Regions from separate parts of the Rothia uropygioeca genome, predicted to be linked through region 1. Evidence: riboswitches for the same ligand, from Rfam matches in the RefSeq annotation. Region 1 holds a riboswitch; each other region holds the start of a gene.
What was found. Region 1 has a riboswitch for S-adenosylmethionine ahead of EWR20_RS00900 (O-acetylhomoserine aminocarboxypropyltransferase/cysteine synthase family protein). Riboswitches for the same ligand answer to the same signal wherever they lie in the genome.

Region 1 (3,964 bases):
ATTCAACACCGCCCAGGCTGACGGACAGACCGAAGACGTCCGTGGACTCCGCGACCTTCCGCGCCGCGGTCTCTCCACCTTTGACGCGGAACGATACGATCCCTCCGAACCCTGACATCTGCCGTTTGGCTACAGCGTGACCCGGGTGATCGGCGAGGCCAGGATAATACACGCGCTCCACGCCTTCATGCTCCCGCAGCCACTCGGCGACCGTCTGGGCGTTCTCGCAATGTTGCCGGATCCGAACCCCCAGGGTCTTGAGACCGCGCGCGGTAAGGAACGCATCTTGGGGACCTGCCACCGCACCCCCAGCGAATTGCTGGAATTGCAGGAGATCGGCCAGGGGTTGATCTTCCCACAGTGCATCGCCGACCACGAGGGCTCCGCCCAGCACGTCCGAGTGACCACCGATGTATTTGGTGGTCGAATGCACCACGACGTCGGCGCCCAGCGTCAGCGGATTCTGCAACGCGGGTGAAGCGAAGGTGTTGTCCACAACCAACAACGCGCCTCCGGCATGGGCTGCTTCCGCCCATTCCTGGATATCCACGATGGTCAGCAATGGGTTCGTCGGCGTCTCCAACCAAACAACCCGTGCTTCCGGATCGCACAGAATCCGGTCCCGCACATCGGTCTGTTGAGGCGACACGAAGGTCGTTTCGACTCCCCATCGGGCATACAACTGGCTGAGGAGTCGGTGCGTTCCTCCGTAGGTCTCCGCCCCGGCCACAACTTTGTTCCCCGGTCGCAAGGTCGCACGCAACAGGGCGTCCTCGGCAGCAATCCCTGAAGCGAAAGCGAAGGCGTGTGTACCGTTTTCGACGGCCGCGAGCTGGACCTCCAAAGCACTCCGAGTGGGGTTTCCCCCTCGCGAGTACTCATATCCGCTCTTGAGCGTCTCCACTCCGTCTTGGGTGAAGGTCGACGTCTGGTAAATGGGAGGAATCACGGCGCCGGTGTGAGGGTCCGGTTCCTGGCCCGCGTGAACGGCTGCCGTTCTGAACCCCGGACGGGTCGAATTCACTCGATCGGTTGCGGGTCCCGGCTTGAACTCGGTGGATTCTTCGACTGCAGTCATACCTGAGCAGCCTCCTTCTCTCGCGTGAGAGCCGTCGCCCGGCTCAGGGTCTGGCTGGATGTGGACAAGGAACCGAGCGCTGCGGAGAGATCATCCCAGAGATCGTCGACCTCTTCACGACCCAGCGCCAGCCGAACGGTCTGTTCGGTGATGTCCCCGGCCTCTCTGAGCTCGGGGGTAAGACGACAATGGGTGGTCCACGCGGGATGCGTTGCCATGGATCGAGCGTCGCCCAGGTTGGCAGCGAGCTTGAACAGCTTCAAATTGTCGAAGAATTCCTCCACCTGCGATGTGTTGCCCGCGATGTCGAAGGACAAGACCGCTCCGGTGCCGCGCGGAAAGTCTCGTTCGGCGATGGCCGCATCCGGCGACCCAGGAAGGCTCGGATGCCGGACACGGCACACGCGAGGATGAGTCGCCAGTCGACGCGCGATCTCCTCGGCCACACGGCAATGGCGCTCAACCCGGATGTCGAGGGTCTCGATGCCTTCAAGGGCTTGTTGCGCATTCCACGGAGCCAGGCTCGGGCCCAAGTCGTTGAGCAATTGTGCGCGAACGAGGTGGAGGAACGCTCCGTGATCGCCGTGCCCCTCGACCAGGGATCTGTTCCCGAATCTCCTCCGCGGAGCCGTAAGCTGCGGCCATCGGATGGCGTCCTCGCTCGGGGTCAGCCGGCCGGTGTCGACGATGATTCCCGCAAGCGCCGTTCCATTTCCGGTCAGGTATTTCGTGACGGAATGGACTACGACGTCGGCACCCAATTTCCCGGGCTGCAGGAGATATGGCGTCGCGAGAGTGTTGTCGACGATCAGGGCGGCGCCCGCGGTATGCGCAATGTCCGCGAGCGCGGGGATATCGGGAAGGTCAGCATGCGGGTTTCCGATGGACTCCACGACGAACGCGCGAGTGCGCGCCGTGACGGCATTTTCCCATTCCTCGGGTCGATGCGGGTTGACCCACGTGACCTCGATGCCCGCCTCGGCGAGAGTGTCGTTGAGCAAATCGGCAGTGCCACCGTAAATTCGGTTGGATGCCACCACATGGCCGGCGGGGATCTCCGGGTGGGGCTCGCCGTCCTCGCTCTGACCTGATCGACCGGCCAGGGCAAGAAGGGTGAGCGTTGTTGCCGCTTGGCCGGAAGCGGTGGCGACGGCACCGACGCCCCCTTCGAGTTCCGCGAGCCGACGCTCGAGCAAACCCACCGTAGGACTGCCGGTGCGTGAGTACGTGAATCCGGGTTCTCTCTGGCCGAAGCATTCACGTGCGTCGCGCAACGTCTCGAATTCGTAAGAGGCCGTCAGGTACAAAGGCGGATGCACAGGTCGGGCAGCCGGCGGATTGGCCGTACCCCCGTGCACTTGCACCGTACCGATTCCGGGTGCCGGGTTGTTATCAGCTGACATCGTGATCCCCTCGAAGGCGGGGCGCCGAGTTCGCCTCGTAACGCCGTGCTTGCCGGGGAGCGGTATGCTCCCGACCGGATCTTCATCTGGGGCACCCCATCACAGCGGAAAGGGTTGCCGACCGGCCAGCCAGAGCTTCACAACCGGTACTCGTGATCCTGATTCAGAAACCTACAGCCTTCCCACCAACCTCGAAAGGACATGACGCACGGTTCAGACAGATCGTCATATGAAGGTAATCCACCTGCCGGGAAACGTCATATGACCTGGCGAGACTCCCGTATGATCAGTGCGGACTCCGTGGAATCCGTTCGCGTGCGGACCGAGTTCAGGTCTAGGCGCTCAGCGCGGGGCCGAACACATCGGTAGCGTAACGAGATCCCGGAACGGCCTTGATCAGGGTCCGCGTCGCCTCCTCGCGCGGATTCTCGAAGACCTGCGCCGCGGGGCCCGACTCGATCACCCGGCCATGAGCCATAACCAGCACGTCGTCGGAGATCTGTCGGATCACCGCCAGATCGTGACTGATGAACACGTAGGAGAGCCCCAGACGATCCTGGAGATCGGCAAGTAGGTCAAGAATCTGGGCTTGAACCGAAACGTCCAGTGCCGAGACCGGTTCGTCCAGAATCACCAGTTCGGGGTCAACAGCGAGTGCCCGAGCTATGGAAACACGTTGGCGTTGCCCTCCGGACAGTTCTACCGGCCGACGACTGGCCAATTCCCGAGGCAGGGCCACGAGATCGAGGAGCTCGTTGATTCGTCGTTCGCGCTGTGCACGTGTGCCGATACGGAATCCCCGCAGGGGCTCCCCGATCGACGCGGCCACGGAATACCGGGGGTCGAGCGATGCGCTGGGGTCCTGGTGAACGAACCGGGCGCGCGTCGAGAGCTCTCGGATGTTGCGCTTCGTGCCATCGAACGGCCGACCGAATATCTCCAACCGGCCGGCGTCATACGATTCCAGACCGAGCAGGATCCGGGCCGTCGTCGATTTTCCGGATCCCGATTCCCCGACGATCCCGAGTGTTCGCCCCGGTTCGAGCTCCAGGTCGAGATCGGCCACAGCCTGGACCTTCCTCGCTCCGGAACCGAAGGTCTTGCTCAGCCCCTGAGCTCGTACCACGCTCGAGCTCTCGCCGCGCGGGGCAGGCCCAGTACGCTTCCGCGGCACATCGTGCAATGCCGGCGATGCCTTGAGCAGGCGCCGGGTGTAATCATGCTGAGGTTCGGCGAAAACGCTGGCTGCCGAGCCTTCCTCGACAACACGGCCCTTTTCCATCACCAGGATTCGATCGGCCCGGTCCCGAGCGATTCCGAGATCGTGGGTGATGAGAAGGAGGCCTGCTCCGGCGTCGGAAACTCGCGCCTCCAGCAAGTCCAGGACGTTCTTCTGCGCGGACACGTCGAGGGCGGAGGTCGGCTCGTCGGCGATCACCAGTTGCGGCCCACGCGCTAGTGCGAGTGCGATCAGGACCCGCTG
Region 2 (3,964 bases), 310 kb from region 1:
CCATGTCTCGCATGAGTTGCGGCGGACTGAAACGCGACCCCAGCTTGGACTCCAGGTATTCGGCGATGTCGAGACGCACATCCACACCCACGATGTCGGTCAGCGCCAGGGGGCCGACCGGATGCTTGTATCCCAGGGTCATCGCATGATCGATATCCTCGGGCGAGGCCACCCCCTCCTCGACCATGCGGATCGCCTCCAGGGACAGGGCAATTCCAAGTCGCGAGGACGCGAAACCGGGGGCATCGTGCACGGTCACCGGGGTCTTGTTCAGCCCGGCCACCCACTCCTGGGTATGGCCCTGCAATTCCTCCGAAGTTTTCTTCCCGACGACGACCTCTACGAGCTTGGAAGCCGGGACCGGGTTGAAAAAGTGCAGTCCGCAGAACCGTTCGGGACGCTCCAAGGTTTCGGCCAGCCCGTCCACGGACATCGAGGATGTATTGGTCGCGAGCCACGAATTCTCGCCCACATTCGACTCTGCCCTGCGAAGGGATTCGACCTTGAGATCCCAGATCTCCGGAACGGCCTCGATCACCAGCTGGCGGTCGGCAAAGGCGGAAGCATCGGTCGCGGTCTCCAGTTTCTTGGCCCACTCGTCGGCTTCTCCGCTGATCTTGCCGCGCTCGACGGAAGCCCGGATGTCTTTCTCGATGCGAGCTCGAGCGGCTTGAGCGGCTTCGTCATCGACCTCGACGACGGTCACTGCCGCACCTGAGATCAGGAACGCATGCGCGATCCCGGCCCCCATGCGGCCACCGCCAAGTACTCCTACGCGTTCGGGAACTTGCTGCTTGTCATGCGCGCTCACTTAGCTGCGCTCCTTCCTGCGGTCCAAGAAAGACTGCATACGGTCGAATTTGGCGGGAGATTCGAACAAGACCGCCTGGGCGAGCTCGTCAACGTATGGATGCGCCTCCCGAGGCATATGGAAGACGCCTTTGGCGATCCGGACCGCGAGCGGATCTTGCTTGGCGATTCGATCGGCCAGACCGTCGGCGGCTTCGAGCAGATCCTGCGATTCGTGAATTTCGGTAATGAGGCCCGCCCTGAGGGCCTCTTCGGCACTCAGCGTGCGCCCTGCGAACAGAAGCTCCTTGGCCAGCGGTTCTCCGGCGAGTTCCTTGAGCCGCCACATGGCCCCGGCGGCTGCCACGATGCCGAGGCCGGTCTCCGGCTGGCCGACCTTGATCTCGGGTGTCCCGATGCGAAAATCTGCGGCCCAGGCGAGCTCGGCACCGCCACCCAGGGCGTAGCCGTCGAGGGCCGCGATCACGGGCATCGGAAGGCTCCCCAATCTCTCGAAGAGCCGCGAATTGATTCCACGCAGTGCATCGTCCCGGCGCCGTTCACGCAACTGGGCGATATCGGCACCGGATGCGAAGATGCCTTTTCCGTTCACCTCGGTTCCGGAGAGGATCAGGATTTTCGGTTCGGATTCCAGGTGCGCGCAGACCCGGTGCAACTCGTCGATCATGGTCGCGTCGATCGCGTTGCGAACCTCGGGCCTATTGAGGCGAACGTGGAGTCGGTCTTCGCGCTCCTGGATGTCGATCGCCGTGAATTCACCGGTCAATTCCATGGTCTATGCCCTTTCGAGGAGGAGAGCGGCGCCCTGTCCGACGCCGATGCACATGGTCGCGAGGCCCCTGGAAGCACCCTCGCGCTCCATTCGGCCCAACAGCGTGATGGTGATTCGGGAGCCGGAAGAACCGAGAGGGTGTCCCAACGCAATCGCTCCTCCATCCCTGTTCACGAGGTCCGGATCCAGGCCGAGTCTACGGATCGAGGCGAGCGACTGAGTCGCGAAGGCTTCATTGATTTCTATGGCGCCCAGGTCCTCGACGCCCCAGCCGGAACGATCCAGGACCTTCTGACTCGCCGGGACGGGCCCGATGCCCATGATTTCCGGAGGTACACCGGCCGACGCACCATCCACAATCCGGGCGCGGACCTCCAACCCGTATTTTTTCACGGCTTTCTCGCTAGCGACGATAATCGCCGAGGCACCGTCGTTGAGGGCCGAGGAGTTACCGGCCGTGACCACGGATCCGCCTTTGACGACCGGCTTCAGCTTGGCCAGAACCTCGGTAGTGGTACCCGGGCGCGGGCCCTCGTCGGTCTCGACCAGACTCACCTCGCCCTTACGACCGGTAACTTTGACGGGCACGATTTCGTCCGCGAACCTGCCCGCCCGGATCGCCGCGTTGGACTTCTCCTGGGAGCGCGCCGCGAATTCGTCTGCTTCCTCGCGCGTGATTCCGTCCACGCGAGCAACCTCCTCGGCGGTCTCCGGCATCGAATACGTTGCCTTGCCGTTGCGGGACAAAGGACCGTCCACAAATTTCGAATTCACGAACCGCCAGCCGATTGAAGTATCGAAGACCTCACCGGGCTTGGAGAAAGGTTTGGTCGGCTTTTCCATGACCCAGGGCGCGCGAGACATCGATTCAACGCCGCCGGCGACCACGATCTCCGCGGCACCAGCCTTGATCATTTGGGAGGCGATCGTGATCGCGGACATCCCCGAGGCGCATAGCCGATTCACCGTCATCCCCGGCACCGAGTCCGGGTAACCGGCCAGCAACCAGGCCAAACGGGCCACATTCCGGTTCTCCTCACCCGCCCCGTTGGCGTTGCCCAGGATGACTTCATCGACGTCGGCCGGGTCGATTCCCGCTTCCTCGACGACGGTGCTGATGCACAGTGCCGCGAGATCGTCCGGGCGAACCGAGGAGAGGGAACCGCCGTATCGACCCACCGGAGTGCGGGCTCCACCGACGAGGAAGGCTGCGGGCATTTCGGGCATAAGAACTCCTGGTGGGACAGACTTAGAATTACTGACCATTCGTTCACTAATATCGCATCCGGTGTGACATGCGTCAATTCCACTCCATTCGCATCGTGCGCCAGGGTTACGGACTTTGACGGTCCGCAGTTCATCTCCCGCAATAGTCCCTCGCGAGTTGGAGCCCTTGCAGCACACGGGATTAACTGGAGGGGAAAACCATCCAGAGCGACTGAGAGACCTGGCTCGATGACGTCGCAGCAACCCATCTCCACGGTGATCTTTCGCTCTGCCCGCAGGCGGAGAGATCCTCCGCGGACGAGCACGGTGCTAACGCCAGGATTCGATGGAGTGATTGATTGTGACCTCGGCGCACTCGACGGAACGCGCGCAGGAAGCCGGGACGAAAGCGGCTTCGGTTCGGTTCCACGGCGTCGGAAAGTCATTCCCGGGATCCAGGCGCGGCGCTGCCGGGTCCGAAGTTCTCCGTGACGTGAACTTCACCGCGGAACCGGGGGAAATCGTCGCGGTCGTCGGCCCTTCGGGCTGTGGGAAGTCGACTCTTCTGCGTGCAGCGGCCGGACTCGACGCCGCGAGCGCAGGATCCGTCACGATTGACGGAACGCCAGTGCGCAACATCGATTCCCGGTGCGCCGTGGGATTCCAGGAACCACGGCTGCTACCGTGGCGTTCCATCACGGACAACGTTGCTCTCGGATTGCCGAAGAATGCGAGCAAGAACGGCGGACGCAGACGAGTCGCCGAGCTGATCGACCTTGTGGGTCTGGGAGAGCACGCGAGCCATCGCCCCGGGGAAGTCTCCGGGGGCATGGCGCAACGCGCGTCCTTGGCCAGGGCACTGGCACGCAACCCCAGAGTTCTCCTCCTCGATGAGCCCTTCGGGGCCCTGGATGCCTTGACTCGCCTGAAAATGCAGGATCTGTTGCTGGATGTTCATGGTCAGGACCCCACAACGGTTCTCCTCATAACCCACGATGTGGACGAGGCCCTGTACCTATCCGACCGCGTCGTCGTACTCGGCCGCACGGCACCGGGAGTACCGGCGGGGATTGTCGAAAGCGTTGAGGTCGGTTTGCCGCGCCCTCGTTCCCGGGAGGACGCGCAACTAGTCCGAATGCGCGGCCACCTCTTGGGTCTGCTGGGCGTGGACACCAC
Region 3 (3,964 bases), 330 kb from region 1:
AATAGCGCTCCCGGTCACAACAGCGGGCCGGTACGCCTGACCCTCTCGGTCAAGTGCCCGCATTGCGGCTCGCTCAAGACCCGAGAGATGACACGCTTCGGCTCCACCTCGTGCAAGGCCCTTTGGGTGTGCAACGAATGTTTGGAGCCTTTCGACTACTTCAAGGTTCACTGACATGTCACAAACCAGTACCGAACGCAAGGCCGTCGCCATGGAAAGGGCGGAGGAGAACACGTCTCCGGGACGTAACGGCCGGCGTCGCGCGACGTTCAACCGCCTTCCCGTTACAGGGCTTCGGAAGCTGACCTCGGAGTCGGTCGAGGTGGCCTTCGGGGTTCCGGAAGAGCTCGAGGATGATTACGACTATCTTCCAGGGCAATACGTAGCCCTACGTGCTCAGATCGGCGGACAGGAAGTGCGTCGATCGTACTCGATCTGCGCCGAGCCTCGTCCGGGAGAGATTCGCGTCGCCATCAAGAAGGACGTGGGCGGGATCTTCTCGACGTGGGCCAATGAAGAATTGGCGGTCGGGGATGAGCTCGACGTCATGAATCCTCAGGGAGCCTTCACATCTAAAACCCGGTTGACCTCGATGAACCATCCGGAGGACTTGGCCCGTGAGGAAGTGCGCCGGGACAAGAGTGCTCACGTCGTGGCGATTGCCGCGGGTTCGGGCATTACGCCGATCATGGCGATCGCCCGATCGCTCATGAAGGCCTCGCCGACCACGAGCATCGACGTCGTCTATGCCAACAGATCCGCGATGGACGTGATGTTCGCCGAGGAGCTGGGGGACCTGAAGGATAAGTTTCCGTCACGGCTGGCTCTCCATCACGTGCTGTCCCGAGAGCAGCGCATTTCACCGTTGATGTCCGGTCGCATTGACCCGGAGAAGCTCGACGAACTCCTGGATCGGGTTCTGCAGGTCGAGACCGTCAACGAATGGTTCTTGTGTGGGCCGTTCGAGCTGGTGCAGTTGTGCAGGGACGCGCTGAAAGAACGAGGCGTCCCGGAGGACAAGGTGCGGTTCGAATTGTTCAGTACGGGGAAACCGGAGAAACCCGCGGGACAGCAGGGCCGGGAGGTCGCCGTCGACCCCGAGGGCGAAAATTTCCAGATCAGCTTCACTTTGGATGGCAACTCCGGAAAGGTGGACACGCCCAAGTCGGCCAACGAGACTGTCCTGAATGCCGCTTTGCGTGTTCGGCCCGATGTGCCGTTCGCATGTGCAGGTGGCGTGTGTGGAACATGCCGGGCCAAGGTGGTTTCCGGCGACTTTACGATGGAAGAGAACTTTGCGCTGGAGAAGGACGAAGTCGAATCGGGCTACGTTCTGACCTGCCAAACACGGCCGACCTCCGACAGTCTGGAAGTTGACTTCGACGCGTAACCGCTGGAGTGCGCGAGGAAAGGAATCCCGATCATGATTGATCTGACCATCTCCGACGACATCGCCGAGATAGTGCTCGACGCACCGAAGAAGCTCAATGCACTGAATTCCGAAGACCTTGCCGAACTGTCGGAGGCCTACCGCGCGGCAGAGAATGCGGGAGTCCGGGCGCTGGTTCTGAGGGGTGAAGGACGGGGTTTCTGCGCCGGCCGCGACATCTCCGGGGTCGATCCGGCCCACGATGACGTCGAAGGGTATCTCGGGAATCGGGCCACGGCCTTGTTTCGGCAAATTTCTGCATTCTCGGCTCCGACCTTCGCCGCGGTCCACGGGGCGTGTCTGGGGGTCGGGCTGGGCCTGGCGATCGCGAGCGACGTCGTCTACGTGGCCGAGGACGCCAAGATCGGTTCCCCCTTCGCGAATCTTGGGGCAACGTTGGACTCGGGTGGCCACGCACTGTTCTACGAGCGGTTGGGCGCGCACCGGACCCTCGACCTGATTTACACGGGCGAGATGATGAGTGGCTCCGAAGCGGTCACCGCAGGGCTGTTTTCCCGGTCCGTACCGGCGGACGACGTGCTCGATTTTACGATGCAGAGGGTGCGAAAAGTGGCCCAAGGGGCGACCCAAGCATATTTGGTCTCGAAATCACTGATCAGTCAACTGCGCGACGAACGGGCTGGACTGTGGGAGTCCATGGCCGCCGAATCCGCCGAACAGGCACGGCTCTGCTCGACGGATGATTACGCGGAGGGTTTCACGGCGTTCCAGGAAAAGCGCAAACCGAACTTCCGAGGCCAATAGCCGTATCAACCCCTACTTTTGATCCAGGCCCATATTGCCCGTTTTCTTTGCGAAAGCGGGCAATATGTCTGATGTGGCTGGATTGGGGTACGGACGCGGTTCCACGTAACACTGCGAAAAGCGGGTAACAGAAGCTCACAGGATGGCTGCGAACCAGGTGCTTGCATACGCTCGGATGGAGAAGATCAAGAGTCCCAACGATCAAGCTCTGGCTGGTTGGGCGGCAACCCTCTCCCGTAGCGGGGTGCCCCAGATGATGATCTGGCACCGTCGGCATTGCGACCGGCGGACATGCAAGTACGGCGCGAGAATCGGCGCCACCGCGTGAATGTTTGCGCCGCTTCTCGTTACCGGGACAGAAGCGCAAGGCTCGGGCGCGCGGAGACCTGTTGGAGTCCCTCCATGCACCGAAAGGAATCCCGATGTCGGAAAAGAAGCGCATCGCCATCAACGCCTTTGATATGACGTGCGTGGGTCATCAGAGCTTTGATCTGTGGCGCCACCCTCGCTCGCGTGCCACTGAGTACAACACCATCGAATACTGGACAGACCTCGCCAAAACCCTAGAGAAAGGGTTGTTCGACGGGGTCTTCCTGGCCGACGTCGTGGGCATCTACGACGTCTACAAGAACTCCGCGGCACCTTCGATCCGCGGCGGTGCACAGGTACCGGTCAACGATCCGTTCATGCAGATTTCAGCGATGGCGGCCGTGACCGAAAACCTCGGTTTCGGCGTGACCAGCGCCGTGACCTACGAGCAGCCCTATACTCTCGCCCGGAAATACGCGACGCTCGACCACCTGACCAAAGGGCGCGTCGGATTCAACGTGGTGACCTCGTACCTCCCCTCTGCGGCCGAGAATCAGGGACTGCCGCGCCAAATCGAGCATGACAAGCGCTACGAGATCGCCGACGAGTTCCTCGACGTCTGCTACAAACTGTGGGAAGGATCCTGGGAGGACGACGCCGTGGTCAAGGATCGAGAGTCCGGCGTCTACGCGGACCCGGCTAAGGTCCATCCGATTCGACACCAGGGCAAATACTTCACCGTCCCGGGCGCCGGTCTGACCGAGCCTTCCCGTCAGCGCACACCGGTGATCTTTCAGGCAGGGGCTTCGTCGCGGGGGCAGGCTTTTGCGGGCAAGCACGCCGAAGCCGTGTTCGTCGGGGGCCTTCGACCGGACCTCACCCGATTCATGACGGACAAGATTCGAGACGAGGCAGAGAAGGCCGGTCGTCAGCGCGATGACGTCAAGATCTTCGCAATGCTCTCGGTCATCGTGGACGAGACCGACGAGAAGGCCCAGGCAAAGTACGAGGAGTACTTGAAGTATGTTTCAACCGAGACTTCTCAGGCGATCATTGGCGGTTGGTCAGGAGTGGACCTTTCCCAATTCGGCGAGGATGAGGTGCTCAACTACATCAAGACCGACTCGATCCAGTCCTTCCTCACGCCATTTACTCTGCAGTCCAAGGACAAGGAATGGACCCGAGAGGACATTGCGAAGCACTGCGCGATTGGCGGCATGGGCGATGTGATCATCGGCGGCCCGGAAAAGGTTGCGGACGAGCTCGAACGCTGGATCGATGAAGGAGGGCTGGACGGTATCAATCTCGCGTACCACGTCTCTCCGGGTTCATTCGAAGACTTCGTGGAATTCGTTGTTCCCGAGCTGCAGAAGCGCGGGCGCTACCGCACCTCGTACGAAGGCTCGACATTCCGGGAGAACCTCTTCGGTCAGGGGCAGGTTTCCATCGACGAGAACCACC

Region 2: another riboswitch for S-adenosylmethionine. It lies ahead of EWR20_RS02230 (ABC transporter ATP-binding protein); the one in region 1 lies ahead of EWR20_RS00900 (O-acetylhomoserine aminocarboxypropyltransferase/cysteine synthase family protein).
Region 3: another riboswitch for S-adenosylmethionine. It lies ahead of EWR20_RS02335 (LLM class flavin-dependent oxidoreductase); the one in region 1 lies ahead of EWR20_RS00900 (O-acetylhomoserine aminocarboxypropyltransferase/cysteine synthase family protein).

What each region holds. Positions count from the first base shown of each region.
Region 1 covers NZ_NOIR01000001.1:201,622-205,585, reverse strand. The annotation lists gene EWR20_RS00905 (cystathionine gamma-synthase) at 1-1,078, opposite strand, end outside; gene EWR20_RS00900 (O-acetylhomoserine aminocarboxypropyltransferase/cysteine synthase family protein) at 1,075-2,481, opposite strand; SAM riboswitch class IV at 2,522-2,639, opposite strand; gene EWR20_RS00895 (dipeptide ABC transporter ATP-binding protein) at 2,816-3,964, opposite strand, start outside.
Region 2 covers NZ_NOIR01000001.1:511,881-515,844, reverse strand. The annotation lists gene EWR20_RS02245 (3-hydroxyacyl-CoA dehydrogenase family protein) at 1-811, opposite strand, end outside; gene EWR20_RS02240 (enoyl-CoA hydratase/isomerase family protein) at 812-1,582, opposite strand; gene EWR20_RS02235 (thiolase family protein) at 1,586-2,800, opposite strand; SAM riboswitch class I at 3,005-3,141, shown strand; gene EWR20_RS02230 (ABC transporter ATP-binding protein) at 3,150-3,964, shown strand, end outside.
Region 3 covers NZ_NOIR01000001.1:532,679-536,642, forward strand. The annotation lists gene paaD (1,2-phenylacetyl-CoA epoxidase subunit PaaD) at 1-174, shown strand, start outside; gene paaE (1,2-phenylacetyl-CoA epoxidase subunit PaaE) at 212-1,390, shown strand; gene EWR20_RS02330 (enoyl-CoA hydratase/isomerase family protein) at 1,424-2,194, shown strand; SAM riboswitch class IV at 2,378-2,500, shown strand; gene EWR20_RS02335 (LLM class flavin-dependent oxidoreductase) at 2,617-3,964, shown strand, end outside.